Regions from separate parts of the Bradyrhizobium yuanmingense genome, predicted to be linked through region 4. Evidence: predicted binding sites of a transcription regulator. Region 4 holds the regulator's gene; each other region holds the start of a gene.
What was found. Region 4 encodes LexA, which represses DNA repair genes until DNA is damaged. Its sites were predicted from a motif close to TGTTCNNNNTGTGTTCNG; they were not measured.
Positions count from the first base shown of each region.

Region 1 (5,847 bases), 2.5 Mb from region 4:
AAGCGGAGCGGCATGATGCTGCAACCGAGGCCGCCGGAGACTATGAGATCGCATTTCAGGCGAAAATGGCCATAGGCGAGCCGCAGGCCGTTCCTGGGCGCGACGGCCGGTGACCAGCCGAGCAGGCGGACCTGGCCGCCATGGGTATGGCCGGACAATTGCAGCGCGACGCGCGCGGGCACGAGCGGAGCGACATTGGGCTCGTGCGCGAGCAGAATGACCGGCGCATCGTCGGTGATCTTCGCCAGCGTAGCATTGAGATCGTCGGCACCGAAGTGCGCCATGCTCCGGAAGCGCCGCGCCGGCAGGAAGGCGAGCTGATCGCCGAGGCCGGCAAGCCAGAACGGACGGCCGTCCTTGGTGAGGCGCACAGCATCGTTCTCGTAGACGGGGATGCCGGCCGCCTCCAGCGCCCGATGTGCGATGGTCGGCCCGTGCCCTGCCTGCTGCACTGTTCTGTCATCCCAATAGTCGTGGTTGCCCATGACGGCATGGACGCCGAGGGGCGCCTTCAGGCGCCCCAATACCCTTGCCCATTCGCTCGACGGAATGAAGCGCGTGACATGGTGAAGGCCGGCGACATAGTCGCCGAGCAGCACGATGAGATCGGCGTTGAGCGCGTTGGTCCGGTCGACGATGCCCTCGATGCGCTCCAGCGACATCCAGGGATCGCAGGCATGGATGTCAGCGATGGCGGCAATCTTCAGCGGAAAATCCGCCGGCCACTGCCGCGGCATCGGATGATAGCGCGTGACGCGAAGGCGCAGCACCGGCTCGACACCGACGCCGTAGGCTGCGGTCGAGACGCCGAGGGCGGACAGACCGCCAATGGAACGGATAAGATGACGGCGCGTGATCATGGAAGCCCGATGATGATGCGGCGCCTTGATGATATCCGATTGGAGCGGAATTGGGGTGCGTTCGTGCAGATCGTCTGCACGAGGTTAACGGAAATTCATCATAGGCGGAACGGCGCGAGGTTCAGCAGCTCACTCGTCGCTGTCATCCGTGCCGAACAGGCCGAACTGCGCCGCCGCATCGCGCGAGGGTTCGGCGATGCCGAGATGACGGAAGGCGTGCGAGGTCAGCAGGCGGCCGCGCGGGGTGCGCTGCAGATAGCCGCACTGGATCAGATAGGGCTCGATGATGTCTTCGATGGCGTCGCGCGGCTCCGACAAGGCCGCAGCCATGGTCTCGACACCGACCGGTCCGCCGCCATAGTTGAGCGCGATGGTCGAGAGATAGCGCCGATCCATCGCGTCCAGCCCTGCGGCATCGACCTCGAGCGCGCTCAGCGCATGGTCGGCAATCTTACGGTCAATCTTGTCGGCATCGGCCGCCGAGGCGAAATCGCGCACGCGGCGGAGCAGGCGGCCGGCGATGCGCGGCGTGCCGCGGGCGCGGCGCGCGATCTCGTTGGCGCCGTCCGCACTCATGCCGACGTTGAGCACGCGCGCGCCGCGGCTGACGATGCTCTCCAACTCCTCGATCGTGTAGAAGTTGAGCCGGACCGGAATGCCAAAGCGGTCGCGCAAGGGATTGGTGAGAAGGCCGGCGCGCGTGGTGGCGCCGACCAGCGTGAATTTCGACAGCTCGATCTTGACCGAGCGCGCCGCCGGGCCCTCGCCGATGATGAGGTCGAGCTGAAAGTCCTCCATCGCGGGATAGAGCACCTCTTCCACCGCCGGGCTGAGGCGATGGATCTCGTCGATGAAGAGCACGTCGCGCTCTTCGAGATTGGTCAAGAGGGCGGCAAGATCGCCGGCCTTGGCGATCACGGGCCCCGAGGTGGCGCGGAAACCGACGCCGAGCTCCTTCGCCACGATCTGCGCCAGCGTGGTCTTGCCGAGCCCCGGGGGACCTACGAACAGCACGTGGTCCAGCGCCTCGCCGCGCTTGCGCGCCGCTTCGATGAAGATCGAGAGATTCTTGCGCGCCTGCGCCTGGCCGACGAAGTCGGACAGCGATTGCGGCCGCAGCGCGGTGTCGCCGACATCATCGCTGCGGCGCTCCGGCGAGACCATGCGGGGGGGAGTGGTCATGCGGAAGTCCTGCACAGTCGCTTGTCGATAAGAAGGGCAGCTTGAGCACCTGCAAAGAAGATCAAACTTACCACAGGCAAGACAAATGCCTCAGCCGGTTCACTCAGTGCTCTTCCAACAGAGCCAATCACCAGCGCCGAAAGCAAGCTTGCAACGAGAACGTTCCACCAGACAACGGAGCCTCGGATTTGCAGGAAGATTGCAACCATCAAGGCCACAACGGCCGCAGGCAAGAACAAGCCTTTCACGGCAAACCAGCTGAACCCGATCAGGTCGCGCGAGACCGAAAAGCATCGAATGACACGACTAAGAAAAAAACCTGACGCCGAGAACGCCAGCATTGCAAGATACCCGGCAAAAAGTGTTCCGCAGAAGACGACGACGAACATACGGCCGAGGCGCCGCAAATGCTGGCGTGCCGCACCTTGACCCCACTCGGAGAGGCGCTGGCCGTTGTTCACTTGGCCAGTTCCTTCAAACCCAATCGAATCAGCTGCGCCGTCTCGGCGCCCTCACCCGCGCTGCGCGAGGCCGATGCAATCGCCGCGGCGGCCTGCGGCTGGCCGTAGCCGAGATTGACCAGCGCAGAGATCGCATCCGCGACGGGGCGCGGCGCGCGCTGGTCGTCGACGGCGCCGGCGAGATGCACGACGGCGGGATCGACATTGGCAAAGGCCGGCGCCTTGTCCTTCAATTCGGTGACGATCCGCTCGGCGACCTTCGGGCCGACACCGGGCGTTCGCGCCACCGCGGCCTTGTCGCGCAGCGCGATGGCATTGGCGAGATCGGCCGGCGACAGCGTGCCGAGCACGGCCAGCGCGACCTTGGCGCCGACGCCCTGCACGGTCTGGAGCAGGCGAAACCATTCGCGCTCCTGATCGGTGCGGAAGCCGAACAGCTTGATCTGGTCCTCGCGGACATAGGTCTCGATCGACAGCACAGCGGCCTCACCCGGCGAGGGCAGATGCTGCAAGGTGCGCGAGGAGCAATGTACCTGATAGCCGACGCCGCCAACGTCGAGGATGACGAAATCCTCGCCGTAGGAATCGATCAAGCCCTTGAGCTTGCCGATCATATCCCCACCACCTTCAGCCTGAGAGCGGTGCTCTGGCGGTGATGGGCGTGGGTGATGGCGATGGCGAGCGCGTCGGCTGCGTCCGCGGACGGCGGCTCAGCCTTCGGCAGCAGAATTTTCAGCATCATCGCGATCTGTTGCTTGTCGGCGTGGCCGGCGCCGACCACGGTCTTCTTGACCTGGTTCGGCGCGTATTCGGCGACAGAGATGCCGAACATTGCCGGCGCCAGCATGGCGACGCCGCGGGCCTGGCCGAGCTTCAGCGTCGCAACGCCGTCCTTGTTGACGAAGGTCTGCTCCACCGCCGCTTCCACCGGCCGGTGATCGGACAAGACGGAAGCGAGCCCCTCATGGATCGCGAGCAGGCGGCTCGCCAGCGGCAAATCGTCCGGCGGTTCCACCGAGCCGCAGGCCACATAGATCAGGCGGTTGCCCTCGGCCTCGATCACGCCCCAGCCGGTGCGGCGCAGGCCGGGGTCGATGCCGATGATGCGAACGGGGCCACGAATCGGGAGCGCAGTCATGGGCCAGTGATAGCGGCTGGCCGCGGGATGCGAAACAGAAACAGAACGGAAGTAACAGGGGAATGGGTCCCGGCCCAGCGCCGCAGCGTTTCACGCTGCAGCGCGTCCGGGACACGAGAGCGGCCTATCCGCCCATCTTCGCAACAAGCGCGTCCGACACCTCGAAATTGGCGTAGACGTTCTGGACGTCGTCGTGCTCGTTGAGCAGGTCCATCAGCTTCAGGAGCTTCTCGCCGGTCTCGTCGTCGACCGCAACCGTGTTCTGCGGCTTCCAGATCAGTGCGGCCTTGCGCGGCTCGCCGAACTTGGCTTCCAGCGCCTTGGCGACGTCGCGATAGCCTTCGGTCGAGGCGTAGATCTCGTGGCCGCCCTCGCCGGAAACGACGTCGTCGGCGCCGGCCTCGATCGCGGCGTCCAGCACCGCATCGTCGGAGGCGACGCTGCGGTCGTATTCGATGATGCCGGTGCGGTCGAACATGAAGGAGACTGAGCCGGTTTCGCCGAGATTGCCGCCGGACTTGGTGAAGAAGGAGCGGATGTCGGAGGCGGCGCGGTTGCGATTGTCGGTCAGTGCCTCGACGATGACGGCGACGCCGCCGGGGCCGTAGCCCTCGTAGCGGATCTCGTCATAGTTCTCACCGTCGCTGCCGAGCGCCTTCTTGATGGCGCGCTCGATATTGTCCTTCGGCATGTTCTCCTGGCGCGCAGCGATCACGGCGGCGCGCAGGCGCGGGTTCATGGCGGGGTCGGGGGTGCCCAGCTTGGCAGCGACGGTGATTTCCCGCGCCAGCTTGCCGAACAGTTTCGACTTCTGGGCATCCTGCCGCCCCTTGCGGTGCATGATGTTCTTGAATTGGGAATGTCCGGCCATGCGTGGTCTCTTGAGAAATCGTCAGCCAAAGATGAGCGTGGGAAGCGCGGCCTTATAGGCCGCCAACCCACCGGAATCAAAGGGCTCGGCTGCGCCTGAGGTAGCACTGTAAAGGTAGCCGCCGTAACGGCGCCTGCCTAGATGGGCACCGTTAACCCTGATTTCATTCCGGACTGCGAAAATAGCGCCCGACCGTCCCCCGACAAGAGAGACCCGATGGCGTTCGGATTATTTCGGAAGCGTCTGCCGGACACGGCCGCGCCCGCGGCAGCCCCGGAGGCTGCGCAGCCGGCGGCCCCTGCCGCACCCGCCCCGACCGCCGAAAGTGATTCGGCCCGGGAAATCCTGGAATTGCTGGAACTCGAGCTCGGCGCCATGATCCGCCAGCTTGAGCGCGCCGCCAATTCGGTGGCTGGCGGCGCCGAGGCGACCGCGGCGACCCTCGCTGCCATTCGCGACCGCACCGACGCCCTGACCGGCCGGACCAACGCGGCGCAATCCACCGCCTCCACCTTCGCCCATGCCGCCGACAAGTTCACCCAGTCCGCGCAAGGGATTGGCGCGCAGGTCCGGGAAGCCGGCAAGCTCGCCGACGAGGCCAGCGCCGCCGCGCAGGAAGCCCGCGCCAATGTCGACCGCCTGCGCGAATCCTCCGCCGCCATCGGCAACGTCGTCAATTTGATCGCGCAGATCGCGCGGCAGACCACGCTGCTCGCGCTCAACTCGACGATCGAGGCCGCGCGCGCGGGCGCAGCCGGAAAAGGCTTTGCCGTCGTTGCCACCGAGGTCAAGGCGCTCGCGGTGCAGACCCAGAGTGCGACCGAGGAGATCACGAAGAAGATCGACGCATTGCAGCGCGACGCCGCCGGTTCGGCGGACGCCGTGCACCGCATCTCGCAGGCGATCGAGGCGATCCGTCCGGTGTTCGACACCGTCAACGGCGCGGTCGCCGAGCAGAATGCCACGACCAGCGAAGTCTCCGGCAATGCCGCCAGCGCCTCGGAGTTCATCATCTCGGTCGGCGAGAGCGCGGCCGAGATCGACGCGGCGACCAAGGCGGCCGAGACCCATGGCGAGAGCGTCGCCAGCGCCGGCAAGGCCGTCACCACCTTCGCCCAGAAGCTGAAATCGCGCTGCGCGGTGCTGCTGCGCCAGAGCGAGCACGACGACCGCCGCAAGACCGAGCGGCTGCCCTGCCACCTCAAATTCGAAACCGCGCGCGCCGTGATGCCGGTCTATGAAATCGCGATGGAAGGCGTGCTGATCGGCGGCGCGGACGCGAGCCGGCTCGCACCGCAAGCGACGATCGAAGGCAGCTTAGAGGACATCGGCGCC
Region 1 covers NZ_CP104173.1:6,348,167-6,354,013, forward strand. Annotated here, with positions in the region: gene N2605_RS29400 (metallophosphoesterase) at 1-860, opposite strand, end outside; gene ruvB (Holliday junction branch migration DNA helicase RuvB) at 990-2,042, opposite strand; gene N2605_RS29410 (hypothetical protein) at 2,039-2,503, opposite strand; gene ruvA (Holliday junction branch migration protein RuvA) at 2,500-3,117, opposite strand; gene ruvC (crossover junction endodeoxyribonuclease RuvC) at 3,114-3,641, opposite strand; gene N2605_RS29425 (YebC/PmpR family DNA-binding transcriptional regulator) at 3,766-4,512, opposite strand; gene N2605_RS29430 (methyl-accepting chemotaxis protein) at 4,729-5,847, shown strand, end outside.
Region 1: ruvC (crossover junction endodeoxyribonuclease RuvC) is a predicted target of LexA. The motif match lies at 3,672-3,689, and genes of this name have one in related genera.

Region 2 (5,847 bases), 3.3 Mb from region 4:
CGAAGAGGTGTTCAAGCCGTTCCTGCGGCTGGACAACGCCCGCAACCAGGACGAAGGCGGCACCGGCCTGGGGCTCGCGATTGCCCGCGACATCGCCCGCTCCCATGGCGGTGACATCACGCTGGGCGACAGCCCGATGGGGGGATTGAGGGCGAGCGTGCGGATACCGGTGTAGGTGCGGTTTTCCCTTCTCCTCTTGCGGGAGAAGGTGGCGCGAAGCGCCGGATGAGGGGTATCTCTCCGCGCGTCCAAGTCTCATTGAATTCGCGGAGAGAAACCCCTCACCCGTCTCGCCGCTTTGCGGCGATCCACCCTCTCCCACAAGGGGAGAGGGAAAGAGCACACCTACTTCGGCAGCAGCGCCTTCAGCTTGTCCATGTCGCGCGTGTTCATCTTGAAGCCGCCGGGCATGACGATGTCACCGGGCTTCTGATCCGGCTTGCAGGCCCCGAGCCACTTGGCTTGCAGCGTCGTGGTGCTGTCGCGCCCCGCCGCACCGGCAACGCCGCCTTTTGCGTGCGAAGTGGTCTTCACCGTGTAGGCCGAGTTGAAGTCGCCGGTGATCTCGGCATGCGAGGTCGTGCTGACGCCGGCGACGCTGCACTCGGAATCGCTGACATAGCCGGTCGCCGTCTTCTTGATCTCCTGCTTGGCGCAGACCTGCTTGGCCATCGGGGAGACGTTGTTGCTCATCTCCTTGTCGACGGTCTCGTCGGTGCAGTGCTGCATGATCATCTCGGGCACGGGCGAGCCTGATGTGACCAGCTTCATCTCCCAAAGACCTGCCTTGCGCAGCGGCAGGTCGTCGGCGCGGGCATTGCCTGCCGACAATGCGAGGCAAAGCATTGAGCCGAGCAAAGCAAGTTTGCGCGTCATGAGGGAAGCTCCCGGCTATAGAGAAGTACGGCCTTGCGACAGCGCTCAGTACAGCGTGCGGATCGGCCGGTCGGCGGCGCCATAAGGCACCCAGCGGCACGAGAACGAGATGTAGCCGCCCTCATAGCCCTGCACGGCCAGGAATTTCGCCACCTTGCCGTAGCGGGCGCAATGATCGACCGCGACCTGGCGCGCATCGACCCGGGTCGCCATCGAATAGGCGATGATGCCGCCGGTGTCGTTGCCCTTGAACGGCGGCACGTAATCGGCGCGCGCCGACTGGCTCGCCATCATGCCTGAGACAACCAGGCTGGCAAGAAGGCCCGCGGCCGCAATGATTCGCATTCCCGTCACTCCAATTGGCTGGCGCCAGTTTACGGTGCCGCGACGCATGTGAAAAGAACCGAACCCCTGTTGGCCGCGACACTTGGTCAAGTCCTTGCGAAGTGTTGCCGCGCTGCACTTGACCTCCTCCAACCTTCGCGGCACCGTCCGGCCTTCGCAAGACCCTTAGCTGCCCGGATTGATCATGCGCGCCCCCTTCGAGAAATCGCTCCGTTTCGCCGCCGTGCTCGGCCTCATGTTCGGAGCATTGTCACTCGGCGAGGCCAGGGCCGCCAATCCGCTGGAGCTGAATTTCTGGCTGAGCGGGCCGCGCTATGACGGCGCCGTCGCCCCTTGCGACTGGGCTCTGCCGAGGATCGTGCACGAATTCGCCGAAAAGGAATCCAAGTTCTGGAATTCTTCGTTGCAGATCACCGGCTTCTCCGCCGTTCGCGAAACCGCGTTCCGGCCCTGGCAGTCCGACAACATTCCGCGCCGCTATTGCACCGGCGAGGCCATGCTCAATGACGGCAAGCCGCGCAAGGTGCATTTCTCGATCATCGAGGATGGCGGCTTCGCCTCCTACGGCAACGGTGTCGAATGGTGCGTCGTCGGCGTCGACCGCAACTGGGCCTACAATCCGGCCTGCCGCGCCGCCAAGCCCTGATCCCAACAGCGGCGGATCCGGGCTGATCAGCCAGCCGACGACTGCCGCCCCAATTTTGTTCTTGAAATGTTCCCATCGCCTGCTAGGCTGTTTGCACAGTCTAGTTGAGGGGCGTCGCCATGTTTTACTCCAGATTGCGTTCGTTGTCCCGTTTGATGATCTCGCTCACTCTTGCTGCGGGGTTGGCTAGCCTCGCCGGCGGTGCGAAGGCACAGGACAAGCGGCAGAACGCCCCGGGCGAGTTCGATTTCTATGTGCTGGCGCTGTCGTGGTCGCCCTCGTTCTGCGAGGAAGCAGCCGAACGCGGCGGCCGGTCCCAGATGCAATGCGGCGGACGGCCCTACGCCTTCGTGGTACATGGGCTGTGGCCGCAATACGAGAACGGTTTTCCGGAGTATTGCCAGCGCCCGGCGCCGCGGCTGAACCGCAACATCGTCTCCTCGATGCTCGATTTGATGCCGGCGCCGGGCCTGATCTTCAACGAATGGAACAAGCACGGCACCTGCTCCGGGCTGGAGGGCCGCGGCTATTTCGAGATGATCCGCAAGGCGCGCGCTGCGATCAAGATCCCGCCCGAATATCTCGATCTGGCGCAGGCCAAGACCGTCGCGCCGGCGGAGGTCGAGGAGGCCTTCATCAAGGCCAATCCGGGTCTCAGCAATGCCGCCGTCTCGGTCACCTGCAACCGGACACGGCTGTCCGAGGTCCGCATCTGCCTCAGCAAGGACCTGCAATTTCGCGCCTGCGACGAGATCGAGCGCCGCGCCTGCCGCCGCGACCAGGTGACGATGCCGCCGATCAGGGGCGGTTGAGGCCGACGTCTCAGATCGTCATTCCGGGACGCGCAAAGCGCGAACCCGGAATCCATCGACCAGCATAGCCCGCGGCGCAATGGATTCCGGGTTCGGTGCTGCGCACCGCCCCGGAATGACAGCAGTTACTTTCGGCGCGCGATGTCGTAACTCTCCGCCATGAACTACCGCCACGCCTTCCACGCCGGCAGCTTCGCCGATGTCATCAAGCACATCGTGCTGGCGCGCATCCTCACTTATCTGCAGGACAAGCCGGCAGCGTTCCGCGTCATCGACACCCACGCCGGCGCCGGCCTCTACGATCTCAACAGCGACGAGGCGCGCCGCGGCGGCGAATGGCTGACCGGCATCGCGCGGCTGCTGCAGGCGCGCCTGTCGAACGAGAGCGCAGCGCTGACGAAGCCTTATCTCGACATCGTCCGCGCCTTCAACCCAAAGGGGGAGCTCAAGGCCTATCCGGGCTCGCCGTTGATCGCGCGCGGCCTGCTCAGGCCGCAGGACCGGCTCGTCGCCTGCGAGCTCGAGCCGAAGGCCCGCAAAGCGCTGATCGATGCGCTGCGCCGCGACGAGCAGGCCCGCGTGGTCGATCTCGACGGCTGGGTGGCGCTGCCGGCCTTCGTGCCGCCGAAGGAGCGGCGTGGCCTCGTGCTGATCGATCCGCCCTTCGAGGCCAAGGACGAGTTCGAGCGGCTCGGCGAAGCCTTCTCGGCAGCGTTCGCGAAATGGCCGACCGGTATCTACGTAATCTGGTATCCCGCCAAGAACCGGCGCGCCACCGACACGCTGGCACAAGCCGTGGCGCGGCTCGCAGCTGCAGCAAAGCCGCCTGGAAAATGCCTGCGCCTCGAATTCAGCGTCGCGCCGCAAGCCGACAGCGCCGCCCTCACCTCCACCGGTCTCCTGATCGTCAACCCGCCCTACACGCTGCACGGCGAGCTCAAGACCATTCTGCCGGAGCTGGAAATACCGCTCGGCCAGGGCGGTGCTGCCAGATTCCGGCTGGAGGTGCCCAAGCCTTAGCGCCAAGCATTGACGCCAAGCCGTAACACTCCGGCATTCTTGGGAAAAATATGCAGGACCGGTAGTCAATCTGCAAAGAACCGTATTATGCTATTTCCGTGACTGGCTTTACGTTCCGCTTCCGCGAATGGTTGCGGCGGAGTGAAGGCCCTAAGAAAGATCCCGCCGGACCGATCAGGTCCGTCCAAGGATGGCCAGCTCCCGGGCTCCGTAAGGCCCGGTCATGTCGCGACGTGAGTCTGCGTCGCGACGGAGGAGCAATGAGGGGGAGTTTCCCGATGGCCATGACGGGAACGGTCAAGTTCTTCAACGGCGAGCGCGGCTACGGCTTCATCAAGCCTGACGACGGCGGTCGCGATGTCTTCGTTCACATCACTGCTGTGGAGCGGGCGGGACTGAAGGACCTTGCCGAAGGACAGCGTATTACTTTCGAAGTCGAACCGGACAAGAAGGGGAAGGGACCGAAGGCGGTCAATCTGGTGATCCTCTCCTAGCAAGCCTGGCGAAAAAAAATCCCGGCCGCGAGCGGCCGGGAGGCTGGTCCGGTATTTTCTTCTTTGAATGTCAGAAGCGATAGTTCACGCCTGCGCGGACAACGTTGGCGCTATAGCCGTTTGACACGCCCGTGATTGCGAACTGGCTGGTCGACAGATCGATGTAGAGATATTCGAGCTTGGCGCTCCAGTTCGGCGCGAGGCCGACTTCTGCACCGGCGCCGATGGTCCAGCCCGCGGTGGTGTGCGACTCCGACCAGCCGAAGGTCTGCGCGCGCAGCTCGCCGAAGGCGAGACCGGCGGTGCCGTAGAACAGCACGTTGTTGAACGCATAGCCGGCGCGGCCGCGCAGGGTGCCGAACCACGGATTGGAGAACTTCCACGGCGCGAACGTGTCGTCGGCGCCGGCGGCTTGGATGTCGCCCTCGACGCCGAACACCCACGGGCCGTTCTGGAAATTGTAGCCGGCCTGCACACCGCCGACGAAGCCGGACGGCTTGGTGGGGTTGTTGTCGACCGAGCCCCATTCATAGCCGATATAGCCGCCGAGATAGGGACCCGCCCAGCTATAGGCATTGAGCGGCTGATTGACGGTATAGGGCGCGCGCTGCCCGTATTGGAGATCGGCGGCCTCTGCCGAAGCTGTCCAGCCGGCCGCAACGAACGCGGCTGCGCCCACAACGAGCCTCTTCATCACTCACTCCAACGCCACTGTCGCAACCCGAGCGATGCCCGCGCCGCCGCGCGAGCAAAACCGCATGGTTACGGAACCAAGAGCTTTTCGCGTAGGATTTATCGAGAGTTTTAAGTTAAAGGGCTGTTAAGCCGGGTTACCGCCCGCTTAACAGACTTAAGGAAGCGTTACCGGGAGCTGCCCGCCATCCTCTGTGCGTGCCGCATGGCCGGAACTTCAAATCAGTCCCCCCAGCGCCTAAATTCGTCCCATGGTTCACGATTCCCCCGACAATCCGGACGACCGCGCGCGCAAGGCGCCGCCGGCTGCGAGCGACACGCCGCCCGAGCGGCTGGCCGGGCCGGACGTAGATCCCGCGGCGGCAGGGGGCGATGACGAGGACGATGTCCTGCTGCCGGACATCCTGGAAGAGAGCGGCGCCGTCGGCGAAGGCCCGCTCGCGACCGGTCACGAGGCGATCGAGCGCGCGGTCCGCCTCGCACCGACCTCGCCTGGCGTCTATCGTATGCTCAATGCGAACGCCGACGTGCTCTATGTCGGCAAGGCCAAGAACGTCAAAAAGCGCCTGTCCAGTTATGCGCGCCAGAGTGCGCCGCTGCCGGCCCGCATCCTGCGCATGATCGCGGCCACCGTCACGGTGGAGATCGTCTCGACCACGACCGAGACCGAGGCGCTGCTGCTGGAAGCCAACCTAATCAAGCAGCTGCGGCCGCGCTTCAACGTGCAGCTTCGCGACGACAAGTCGTTCCCCTACATCCTGATCACCGGCGACCATTGGGCGCCGCAGATCCTGAAACATCGCGGTGCGCAGACCCGGCCCGGGCGCTATTTCGGCCCGTTTGCCTCCGCCGGCGCGGTCAACCGCACCATCACGGCGCTGCAGCGCGCGTTCTTGATCCGCTCCTGCACCGATTCCTTCTTCGAGAGCCGCACCCGGCCCTGCCTGCTCCACCAGATCCG
Region 2 covers NZ_CP104173.1:545,483-551,329, reverse strand. Annotated here, with positions in the region: gene N2605_RS02635 (ATP-binding protein) at 1-175, shown strand, start outside; gene N2605_RS02630 (DUF3617 domain-containing protein) at 346-876, opposite strand; gene N2605_RS02625 (hypothetical protein) at 922-1,221, opposite strand; gene N2605_RS02620 (hypothetical protein) at 1,406-1,867, shown strand; gene N2605_RS02615 (ribonuclease T2 family protein) at 1,987-2,679, shown strand; gene N2605_RS02610 (23S rRNA (adenine(2030)-N(6))-methyltransferase RlmJ) at 2,839-3,699, shown strand; gene N2605_RS02605 (cold-shock protein) at 3,978-4,193, shown strand; gene N2605_RS02600 (outer membrane protein) at 4,264-4,887, opposite strand; gene uvrC (excinuclease ABC subunit UvrC) at 5,138-5,847, shown strand, end outside.
Region 2: N2605_RS02615 (ribonuclease T2 family protein) is a predicted target of LexA. The motif match lies at 1,924-1,941, and genes of this name have one in related genera.

Region 3 (5,847 bases), 3.6 Mb from region 4:
GCCCCGCCTTCGCGGGGCATGACAGGGGTGCCTACACCCGCACCGGCCCCAGTGCCTCGAAATGCCCGCGCTTCTGCAAATACGCAAGCAGCATCAGGCTCGGGATGGCGACGAGGACGGAGATCGCGAAGAACATCGGCCAGCCCGTCGCTTTCGCCAGATAGCCTGCGCCCGACGACAAATAGGTCCGTCCCACCGCGGCGAGCGCCGTCAGCAGTGCATATTGGGTCGCCGTGTGCAGCGGGTTCTGGCACAGCGCCGAGAGATAGGCGACGAAGATCACGGTGCCGATGGCGTTGCAGAAATTGTCGGAGGTGATCGCGAGGGTCAGCGCCCATTCGTTGACGCCGACCAGCGCCAGCCACGAGAACGACAAATTGGACATCGCCTGCACGATGCCGCCGATCCACAGGCTGGTCGCGAGCGAATAGCGCCGGGCCACAAAGCCGCCGGCAAAGCCGCCGGCCAGGGTCGCGACGATGCCGACGCCTTTGACGATCACGGCATAATCGTTCCGCGTGAAGCCGATGTCGATGACGAACGGCACGGTCATGTTGCCGGAAAACGCGTCGGTGAACTTGAACAGCACGACGAAGGCGAGCACGACCCATGCTTCCTTGCGGCTCAGAAATTCCGAGAACGCGCCCAGCGCGGCATGGAACACGCGCGTGAGCGCGCCGTCGTCCTGCGTGGCGGCCTCGGCGCGCGCGGATTGTGCGGGCTCGGTAGCGGCGAGCGCAGTCACCGTGCCGATCAGCACCAGAGCCGCCATCACCACATAGCCCCACATCCAGGCGGCGCCACGCGGGACGATCGCCTCGAAGCCGGTGACGATGAACAGGGCGCCTGCGGTCGATACCAACATGCCGATGCGATAGGCGGCGACATAGGCGGCCATGCCGGCGGCCTGCTCGCTTTCGGGCAGGCTCTCGACGCGGAAAGCATCGACCACGATGTCCTGCGTCGAGGACATCGTCGCGACCAGCAGCGCGCCGAGCGCGACAAGCAGTGGCGAACGTGCCGGATCGGTCAGCGCCAACAGCAGGATCGCGCCGATCAGCAGCAGCTGCGCAAACACCAGCCACCCGCGGCGGCGTCCGAAGGCATGCGTGAAGAACGGCACATGCAGCGCATCGACCAGCGGCGCCCACAGGAATTTGAGCGTGTAGGGCGTTCCAACCAGCGCAAACAGCCCGATCGTTCCAAGATCAACCCCGGCCTCGGCCATCCACACCAGCAGCGTCGATCCCGACAGTGCCAGCGGCAGCCCCGAGGAGAAGCCGAGAAACAGCACGATCAGCACCCGCGGCTGCAGGTAAACAGCAAGGCTGTCGCGCCAGGAGGGCGAGGCGGTGGAAGTCGCGGCGGGGGAGGTCGCGTCGGGTGCGGTCATGGGGGGCGTGTTAGCAGATTCTGGGAGAAAAGACTCTCGCGGTAGCTGGTGAGACGGGAGAGCTTCCAACACGCTCGGTGTCATCGTCCGCGAAGGCGGACGATCCAGTACTCCGCGGCGTCTTGGTTCAACCACACGGGCTGCGGAATACTGGATGCCCCGCCTTCGCGGGGCATGACATTGAGCATGACGCCATCATGACGGTCCGGCTATCCCAGGATAGAGGTCATCCCAGTTTGGGTTATGCTGCTCGATCAAGCGGACCTTCCAGGCCCTATTCCACTTCTTCAACCGCTTCTCCCGCTTGATCGCATTCTCGGGATCGTCGAACTGCTCGAAGTAGACAAGTCGGGCGACGTCGTACTTTTCCGTGAAGCTTTCGATGACCTTCAACCTGTGCTGCGCCACCGGCGGATGAGATCGTTCGCCACGCCGATATAGAGCGTGCCGCCAATTCGGCTGGCGAGAATGTACACGTCGTACTGGCGTGGATCCATCTTCGCCTTCCATTCCGCCGTCATCGTCCGCGAAGGCGGGCGATCCAGTAAACGCCGGCACGTCGGCTTAACAACGATCGTCACGGCGTACTGGATGCCCCGCCTTCGCGGGGCACGACAGTGTGCCCTAGTCTCACTCCCCCGCCTGGAGCTTGCGCGGAAACAGCTCTGCCGCTCCCTTCGCCACCAGCCGCGGTGTCTCCGGCGCATCGCTCTTGCTGAAATCGAGCTCCTCGATGCGGCCTGCGCGCTTCTCGATCTTGTCGGCGGAGATCAGCACCTGGCGGACGTCCTCGTTCACGTCGGCAAAATGCTTTTGCAGCTTGAGCACGCGGTCGCGCAGGCGTCCCAAATCGTCGCCGAGCTTGATCACTTCGGTGCGGATCTGGTCGGCGGCATCGCGCATGCGCGCGTCCTTCATGATCTGCTGCATCACCTGGATCGCGAGCATCAACAGCGACGGCGATACCAGCACGACGCGGGCGCGATAGGCTTTCTGGATCACGTCGTCGAAGCCGTCGTGGATCTCGGCGTAGACCGATTCCGACGGCACGAACATCAGCGCCATCTCCTGGGTCTCGCCGGTGACGAGGTATTTTTCCGCGATGTCGCTGACATGCTTCATCACGTCGCCGCGCAGCCGCTGCGTGGCAACGCGCCGCTCCTCGTCGGTGCGGGCGTCGTGCAGCGCCGTCATCGCCTCCAGCGGAAACTTCGCGTCGATGCAGAGCGGGCGCTGATCGGGCAGGAACACGACGCAGTCCGGCCGCTTGCCGGTCGAGAGCGTGAACTGGAACTCGTAGGAGCCCTTGGGCAGACCGTCCTGGACGATCGCCTCCATCCGCGCCTGGCCGAACGCGCCGCGCGACTGCTTGTTGGCGAGCACGTCGCGCAGGGTGGTCACCTGCGTGGTGAGGTCGGTGAGGTTCTTGTGCGCGTTGTCGATGATGCCGAGCCGTTCATGCAGCGCGCGCAGGCTCTCCATGGTGTTGCGGGTCGAATGTTCCATGGACTGGCCGACCCGATGCGTCACCGAATCAAGTCGCTCGTTGACGGCGCGCGCCATCTCGGCCTGGCGGCCGGCGAGCGCCTGGGTCATGGCGTCGACCCGCCCCGAGGCCTCGCTCTGGGCGTGCAGCACCTGGGCGAGCCGCTCCTCGAGCTCGTCGGCACGGATTGCGTTCGCCATGGCGAGTTCCGCGCCACGCCGCCCCGAGCGCGCGATCACAACCGCAATCACAACCAGCAGGATGAGGACGAGCGCACCGAAGCCGATCAGCGCATCGACGATGCGCACCGGCCAGTCGCCCAGCATGACAATGATCTCGTTCATGCCGCCTTGTAGCCGATTCGCTGCGCTCTCGCGAACGAAGAGGGAACATTCTGGGTTAACCGGGCCCTAATTGTCATGGTTAATGAAAGGTGAAGTTTTATGGTTAGCGAGGGGTTAAGGGGTTCCGGGCCGCATTGACCGCATCCGGCGCGCGGCTTAAATCGCGGCCATGGCCCTCAGAGAAATCATCATCCTGCCCGACAAGCAGCTGCGCCTGGTCTCCAAGCCGATCGAGAAGGTCACGGCGGAGATCCGCAAGCTTGCCGACGACATGTTCGAGACCATGTACGACGCGCCCGGCATTGGGCTGGCGGCGATCCAGGTCGCGCAGCCGCTGCGCCTGATCACCATGGACCTCGCCAAGCGCGATGAGAACGGCGAGACCAAGCCGCTGCCGCGCGTCTTCATCAATCCAGAGATCATCGCCTCGTCCGAGGAACTGTCGGTCTACGAGGAAGGCTGCCTCTCGATCCCGGAATATTACGAGGAGGTCGAGCGGCCCGCGAAGGTGCGCGTGCGCTTCACCGATCTCAACGGTAAGGTGCACGAGGAGGATGCCGAAGGCCTCTACGCCACCTGCATCCAGCACGAGATCGACCATCTCAACGGTGTGCTGTTCGTCGACTATCTGTCCAAGCTCAAGCGCGACCGCGTCATGAAGAAGTTCGAGAAAGCCGCCAAGCGCGCGGCGGAGTGATAATTCCTCCGCCGTCATGCCCGGGCTTGTCCCGGGCATCCACGTTCTTTGCCGCCGCGAGCAGGACGAACGTGGATGGCCGGGACAAGCCCGGCCATGACGAGTACCTTGCTCGTTTCAAGGATTGTCTCGTCAAATGCCCCTTCGCCTCATCTTCATGGGCACGCCCGATTTCTCCGTGCCGACGCTGCTCGAGCTGGTCGCGCATGGGCACGAGATCGCGGCGGTCTACACCCGCGCGCCCAAGCCGGGCGGCCGGCGCGGCCTGCAATTGCAGCCGACGCCGGTCGAGGAGGCCGCGCGAAAGCTCGGCATTCCCGTGCTGACGCCGAAGACTCTGAAGACCGAGCAGGCGCTGGCCGAGTTCCGCGCCTTCGATGCGGACGCGGCCGTCGTCGTCGCCTATGGCATGATCCTGCCGCAGGCGATCCTCGATGCGCCAAAACTCGGCTGCTACAATCTGCACGCCTCGCTGTTGCCGCGCTGGCGCGGCGCCGCGCCGATCAACCGCGCCATCATGGCTGATGATGCCGAGAGCGGCGTGATGGTGATGAAGATGGATGTCGGCTTAGATACCGGCGACGTCGCCATGGCCGAGCGCATCACGATCACCGACAGCATGACCGCGCTCGACCTGCACGATCGCCTGTCCCGGTTGGGGGCCGACCTGATGGTGCGCGCGATGGCCGCGCTCGAACGCGGCGGGCTCCAGCTCAAGGCGCAGAGCGAGGACGGCGCCACCTATGCCGCCAAGATCGAGAAGGCGGAGGCGCGGATCGACTGGACAAAGCCGGCGCGCGCAGTGCTGCGCCACGTCCATGGCCTCTCGCCGTTCCCCGGCGCCTGGAGCGAGCTTGACGATGCCCGCGTCAAAATCCTGCGTTGCGAGTTGGCGCAAGGCGCCGGCGCGCCTGGCGAAATGCTCGACGATCAGCTTACCGTCGCCTGCGGCGACGGCGCCATCCGCATCATCGAGCTGCAGCGCGAGGGCAAGGCCCGCATGCAGGCCGCGGACTTCCTGCGCGGCGTGCCGTTAAAGGCGGGATCCAAATTCACCTGACACTGTCATACCCCGCGAAGGCGGGGTATCCAGTACGCCGAGGCTTCTCGGTCAATCGGATAAGCCGCGGAGTACTGGGTTGCCCGCCCCAGTGCGCAACAGCGCACAAGGCGGGCAATGACGACGAAACTGGACACGATGCCCCGCTACAAGCTCACCATCGAATATGACGGCGCGCCGTTCTTCGGCTGGCAGGTGCAGGACACGCTGCCGTCGGTGCAGGGCGCGCTCGAGGCGGCCGTGAAGGCGATGACCGGGGCGGATCTGCGCGTGCACGGTGCCGGCCGCACCGATGCCGGCGTGCATGCGCGCGGCCAGGTCGCGCATGTCGACGTCGACAAGCAGTTTCCGCCGGGCCGTTTTCGCGACGGGCTCAACGCGCATCTGCGCCCGCATCCGATCGCGGTGCTCGAGGCCGAGATCGTGCCCGACGATTTCGAGGCGCGCTTCTCGGCGGTCAAGCGCCACTACCGCTATCGCATCGTCAACACTCGCGCCAATCTCGCGCTCGATGTCGGCCACGCCTGGCGCGTGCCGCGCAAGCTCGATGCCGACGCAATGCACGCGGCGGCGCAGCGCCTGCTCGGCAAGCACGATTTCACCACCTTTCGCGACACCGAGTGCCAAGCCAAATCGCCGGAGAAGACGCTCGACCAGCTGGACGTGATCCGCGATGGCCGCGAGATCAACGTCATCACCTCGGCGCGCTCGTTCCTGCACAGCCAGGTGCGCTCGATGGTGGGATCCCTGGTCTGGGTCGGCGAGGGCCGCTGGACCGCCGACGATCTCTCCGCCGCACTCAAAGCCCGCAACCGCACCGCCTGCGGCATCGTCGCCCCGCCTGAGGGGCTGTATTTGATGAAGGTG
Region 3 covers NZ_CP104173.1:316,967-322,813, forward strand. Annotated here, with positions in the region: gene N2605_RS01450 (AmpG family muropeptide MFS transporter) at 32-1,393, opposite strand; partial or broken gene N2605_RS01455 (GIY-YIG nuclease family protein) at 1,589-1,890, opposite strand; gene N2605_RS01460 (DNA recombination protein RmuC) at 2,024-3,223, opposite strand; gene def (peptide deformylase) at 3,393-3,920, shown strand; gene fmt (methionyl-tRNA formyltransferase) at 4,057-4,980, shown strand; gene truA (tRNA pseudouridine(38-40) synthase TruA) at 5,119-5,847, shown strand, end outside.
Region 3: N2605_RS01460 (DNA recombination protein RmuC) is a predicted target of LexA. The motif match lies at 3,254-3,271, and genes of this name have one in related genera.

Region 4 (5,847 bases):
CTTCGACCATGTCGTGGCGGCGATCGGCGTGCCGGCCGAGCGCATCGTGTTCTTCGACGACCTCGCCGAGAACATCGAGGGAGCGCGGGCGCGCGGGTTGACCGCCGTGCATGTCACCTCGCCGCGTGATGTCGGGAACGCATTGAAAGCATTGCGGATCTGAGCCGCGGGAAAGCCCGGAGCGCGCTCACTTGCCGGAACAAAAACTGCTGAAAATGTGGAACCTGATCACTTTGTGCATTTTTATACAGAGTTCCGGGAACGGAATACCACCCTTCGGACTCATGAGTCCGTTGGGACTTCTACATTGGACTGATCGACGTGCTGGGCAAGACCTATCTCACCAAGCAAGCCTCTCTCCTGCTCGAATTCGCCAGAACCACCTCGGATTCTGACCTCTCCGCCAAGCTGATCAGCAAGGCCGCCGACCTAAAATCCCAGGCGGACCCGCTGCCGGACAAGGATCAGGGTCCCAAGCCGCCCGACGTCGCGGACATCAGTCCGGGCGATCCGACGGGGCGTTGAACGATGTTGGCCGTGGCGCTCGTCATTCTCGTCCTTGCCATGGCAATCCTCGTTCCGGTCTGTCTCGCCTTCCGCATCATGCCGCGGCGGAGTTGAGCCGACCTCCTCCACCCCGCGATCACGCAGGATAAATCATCCCGCGTGCTGCTTTGCCTCACGCCTGCACTCGGCTAGAACTCTCGCCGCCCATTGACTGATGTGCTCAGCAGGAGTTCGCCCGTGGCCCTGATGCCGGTTTCTGACGCGCTTGCCGCGGTGCTGGCCGGCGTCGAGCCGCTGGCTGAACAGATGGTTTGCCTCGACGAGGCCTACCATCGTGTGCTCGCCCGCGATGTCGCGGCGCGGCGCACGCAGCCGCCGGAGGCGATGTCGGCGATGGACGGCTATGCCGTACGCACGGCCGACGCGGCAAACGATTCGAGGTTGACCGTCGTCGGCGAGGTCGCGGCGGGCCGGCCGTTCGCGGGAAGCGTCGGCCCCGGCGAAGCCGTGCGGATCTTCACCGGCGGCGTCGTTCCCGACGGCGCCGATGCCGTCGTGATCCAGGAGGACACGGCTGCCGACGGCAAACATGTGACGATCAAGGAAGCCGCCATTTTCGGCCGGCACATCCGCCCTGCAGGCGTCGACTTCCGCGAAGGCGACGTGCTGCTGCGCAAGGGAATCCGCCTCACCGAGCGCGATCTCGCCCTTGCCGCCGGAATGAATCATCCGCATCTCGCCGTCATCCGCCGCCCGAGGGTTGCCGTTCTCGCCACCGGCGACGAGCTCGTGATGCCGGGCACCACGCCTGGTCGCGGCCAGATCGTCTATTCCAACGGCTATGCCCTGCATGCGCTCGCCCGCAGCGAGGGCGCCGAGACCATCGACCTCGGAATTGCCGCCGATACACTGGAGGCGACGTCCGCCGGCATCCGCCGCGCGCGCGAGAGCGGCGCCGACATCCTGATCACGACCGGCGGTGCCTCGGTCGGCGACCACGACCTGGTCCAGCAGGCGCTCAAGGGCGAAGGCATCGCGATGGCGTTCTGGAAGATCGCGATCCGGCCGGGCAAGCCGATGATGCACGGTCGGATAGGCGCGATGCGCGTGATTGGCCTGCCCGGCAATCCCGTGTCGTCCTACGTGTGCGCCTTCCTGTTCATGGTCCCCTTGATTCGCGCCCTGTCGGGCCGTTTAGCGATTCATCATCGGCGCGAGCGCGCCGTGCTGGGCCGCGATCTCGCCGCCAACGACCAGCGCGAGGACTATCTGCGTGCGCGGCTGGAGGAGCGCGACGACGGCACGCGCGTCGCCCTTCCGGTCAGCCATCAGGACTCCTCCCTTCTTGCGAATCTCGCTGCGGCACAGGTACTTCTGGTGCGCGCACCGTTCGCGCCGAAGGCCGAGGCCGGCACGCCTTGCGAGGTGCTCCGGCTGCCCGTCTGAGCCGCCCAGCCACACGCATTCCGCGAGCTTGGCCGCGTTCACCATAAATTAAGCAGTTGCGGAACACATATCGAACATATAGTGTCCGTTCATGATTTGTTTCGAGGATGTAGCGGCTTAGTGCCGGCTTCATCGTGTCGGAATCGAACGACATCAACCGGGGGACTTTGGTCGAGATGTTGACGCGCAAACAATACGAGCTTCTGCGGTTCATCAGCGAACGTCTGAAGGAAAGCGGCGTGCCGCCGTCCTTCGACGAGATGAAGGATGCGCTCGACCTGCGCTCGAAGTCAGGCATCCATCGCCTGATCACTGCGCTCGAGGAGCGCGGCTTCATTCGCCGCCTGCCCAACCGTGCCCGTGCCATCGAGGTGATCAAGCTGCCCGAGCTCCAGGCCGCCGCCGGCAATCGCCGTGGCTTCACCCCGAGCGTGATCGAGGGCAATCTCGGCAAGGTGCGCGCGAGCTCCAGCCCGCCTGCGGACGAGGGCGAGCGCCCCGTCGCGGTGCCCGTGATGGGCCGCATCGCCGCCGGCACGCCGATCGAGGCGCTGCAGACCCGCAGCCATACCATCAGCGTGCCGCCGGACATGCTCGGCTCGGGCGAGCACTACGCGCTCGAAGTGCGCGGCGATTCGATGGTCGAGGCCGGCATCCTCGACGGCGACATGGCGCTGATCCAGCGCAACGAGACCGCAAATACCGGCGACATCGTGGTGGCATTGATCGACGACGAGGAGGCCACGCTCAAGCGCTTCCGCCGCCGCGGCGCCTCGATCGCGCTCGAGCCCGCCAATGCCGCCTACGAGGTCCGCATTCTTCCGCCGAACCGCGTGAAGATCCAGGGCAAGCTGATCGGGCTTTACCGGAAGTACTGATACGGGAAACATCAAGCGCGCGGCGCGTTTCGATCGGCATCGGCGATCCAGGATCGGAGCGGATACTTGTCCGCTCCGGCTGGACGGTTTCTCTGGTTCTGCGCCGGCTGTCCGGTCCATCTTCCCGCGCGACATTCGCCCGCGCAGGCGCGCAGCAATCTCGCTCTGCTTCACCGGTAGAGTTGTGCCGGCAGTGCTGATAGCTCCGGCCGAATGCAAGGACGCGAGGTTTGTTCCTATCGAATCCGGGAAAGATAATGTGATCGCGCGCTGCGGACGCGAGCCGCAGATTTGCCCATAACCGAGCAGAGCGTTGTATGCTTCCACTCTGATAGAGGCCTGCGCCTCGAAAGAGACGCGGGTCGCTATCCCAGCATGAGGAGCACCCGATGTGTGACTACAGCCTGCATGCCGTCGCGACGCGCCCCGCCGAAGTCGGCGAGACGATCGTCACGACAACCTTCCGCGGCACCTCGACGCGCGGTTTCGCTTCCGAAGCCGATCCCTCCGTCGCGGTCTGTCTGCTGCCGGGGACGGAGCTCGCTTTCGCCGACAATGTCCGCTACGACAACCGCTGGATCTGGACGCGCACCGTGAACTCTCGCGTCGGCAAGTTCGGCAAGATCGACCCGCACATTCCCGATCGCCATCATGACGCGATCGAATTCCCCGACGGCAAATACGTGCTGGTGACGCAGCTCGTCGAAGGCCAGCGCGCGACCGTGCTGCAATTGCCGGTGACGCAGGCAGCCCCCGAGCGCGAGCACAAGCCGCAGATCGTCGCCGACACGCGGCCCACGATCACGCGCCTGCCGATCGGCTGACGCCCTTCGGCCGACAGGCCGAGCCCGGGATTGAAATTGCCGTCGCCGGCCGAGGCCGGCGAGCCCGGCAAGTTTGTGTTTCAGGACATTCGATCGGCGAGCCCACCGCCGCGCCTCGTCGTCGCACGAAGTTTGGGCCGTGCTGCCCGCATTTTGAACGTCCGCTCCGCAGCCAAATGACCGATGCTGTCGTGGTTTGAGGCGGCGGACACGCTCGATGAAGACCTTCATTCGCGTCGTTGAACTTTGGGTACCCGACCGGACGCGCATGCGGCTGGAATTCGGCGGCGGCCTCTACGACGATGGGCTGTCCGCGTTCAAAGCCGTCAGCGAAGAGCTGCACTTCGGATATGACGAGGGACTTCCCGGCAAGGCCTGGGCCTGTGGCCACCCCGTCATCCTCACGAAATTCGCCAACTCCTATTTCAAGCGGACCGATCAGGCCGCTGCGGCCGGCCTCACCTGCGGCGTGGCGGTGCCGGTGTTCGCGGGCGAATTCCTGCAAGCCGTGCTGGTGCTGTTCTGCGGCGACGACGAGGCGCATGTCGGCGCGATCGAACTCTGGCACAACGATCCTGATCTCTCGCATGAGATGGGGCTCGTCGATGGCTATTACGGCACCGCGGACATGTTCGAATTCAACTCCCGCCACACCAGATTTCCGCGCGGCTTCGGCCTGCCCGGACGCACCTGGAAGGCGGGCCTGCCGCTGATCATCAAGGACTTGCACGACGCCAAGAGCTTCCTGCGCTGGGAGGACGCCGCCAAGGTCGGGATCAATCTCGGCGTCGGCGTGCCCTACCGAACCGGTACCGACCAGACCTGGGTTCTGACATTCCTCTCCGCGCAGGCAACGCCGATTGCACGACGCTTCGAGATCTGGGTCCCGAACGAGGACCGTTCGGCGCTGGTCTTTCGCGCCGGCGATTGCAGCGCGCAGACCGACCTCGCCGCACGCTATGCGGCGCAGTCCATCGCCAGGGGCGAAGGCAGCATCGGCGGCGCCTGGGCCACCGGCATGCCCGCGCTCAACGACGATCTCACCTCTGACGGCTCGATCGCCGGCTCCGAAGCCTGCGCAGCCGGGCTGAGCCGAATGGTGGCCCTGCCGGTTATCGGCAACGGAAGGCTTGACGCCGTGCTGGCCTGGTATTTGTGATCCGCGTCAATCGTCGGCCTGCAAGTCGGCCTCCGATGGCGTTGCGTCCCGGTTGCGGGGCACGGCCGCCTTCGGCACGAGGCTGCCGTCGAAATCTCCCTCGCCGGCGCCGGCCGGCAGCCAGGGACGGCTTGCTCCCCTCGTCCTCACCGCCTGCACCGAAAAGCCCTCGCCGCGTCTCGTCAGAGCCAGTGCGCCCTGACTGGCAAGACGCGCCCGATCGACCACCATCGCCGCGCAATCGGGTGGCGCAGGCCGCGCCGTCACCACCAGCGCGGAGCGGCTGCAATCATCGGCCAGCGCGTCGATACGCGTCGCCAACGCGATCAGTCGTCCGTCCGCGAGCGGCGCCACGCAGCCGGACTCGTCACACGACACCCCGCTCGCCAACGAGGCGTTGCCGGCATCGCGCGGATCGGCATCGGCAGCCAACCACTCCTTCAGCAGGAAGCTGTCCTTGCTGGCGCGGATCACCTGCAAGCGCCCATCCCCGCCCCGGACCGCGACGCTCGCGCCATCCCCGGCAATCAGGATATCGGGCTGCCGCACCGACAGTCCCCAGAGGATCGCTGCCAGCAGCACCAGGGCGCCGGACCAGCGCAAGGGCGTGCGCAACAGGCCCATCACGATGAGCCCGAGGCTCGCTGCGATCAGCGGCGCGATCCCGAAGGCGGGAATGCGGCCGACGGCGCCCGGCAGGGCCGCCACCCAGCGCGCGACCAGGACCATCCACTCGATGCCGATCCCCATCAACCACCAGAACACGCCGTCGAGCCCGAAGGGCGCCGCGAGCAGCCCCAACAGCCCGGCCGGCATCACCAGCGCCGAGACCACCGGCATGGCGCCGAGATTGGCGAGCACGCCGTATGGGGTCACGCGATGGAAGTGGAAGGCGGCGTATGGCGTGGTCGCGAGCCCCGCGATCAGCGAGGCCAGGAACAGCATCGCGATCTCCCGGCCGCCCCACAACGCGATCCGCGCAGTCGCGGAATGATCGGGCGATGCGAGCAGGTTCGGCATGCCGATCTGCACC
Region 4 covers NZ_CP104173.1:3,885,779-3,891,625, forward strand. Annotated here, with positions in the region: gene N2605_RS18255 (HAD family hydrolase) at 1-163, shown strand, start outside; gene N2605_RS18260 (hypothetical protein) at 322-525, shown strand; gene N2605_RS18265 (molybdopterin molybdotransferase MoeA) at 745-1,953, shown strand; gene lexA (transcriptional repressor LexA) at 2,130-2,831, shown strand; gene N2605_RS18275 (hypothetical protein) at 3,221-3,655, shown strand; gene N2605_RS18280 (GAF domain-containing protein) at 3,873-4,814, shown strand; gene N2605_RS18285 (ComEC/Rec2 family competence protein) at 4,821-5,847, opposite strand, start outside.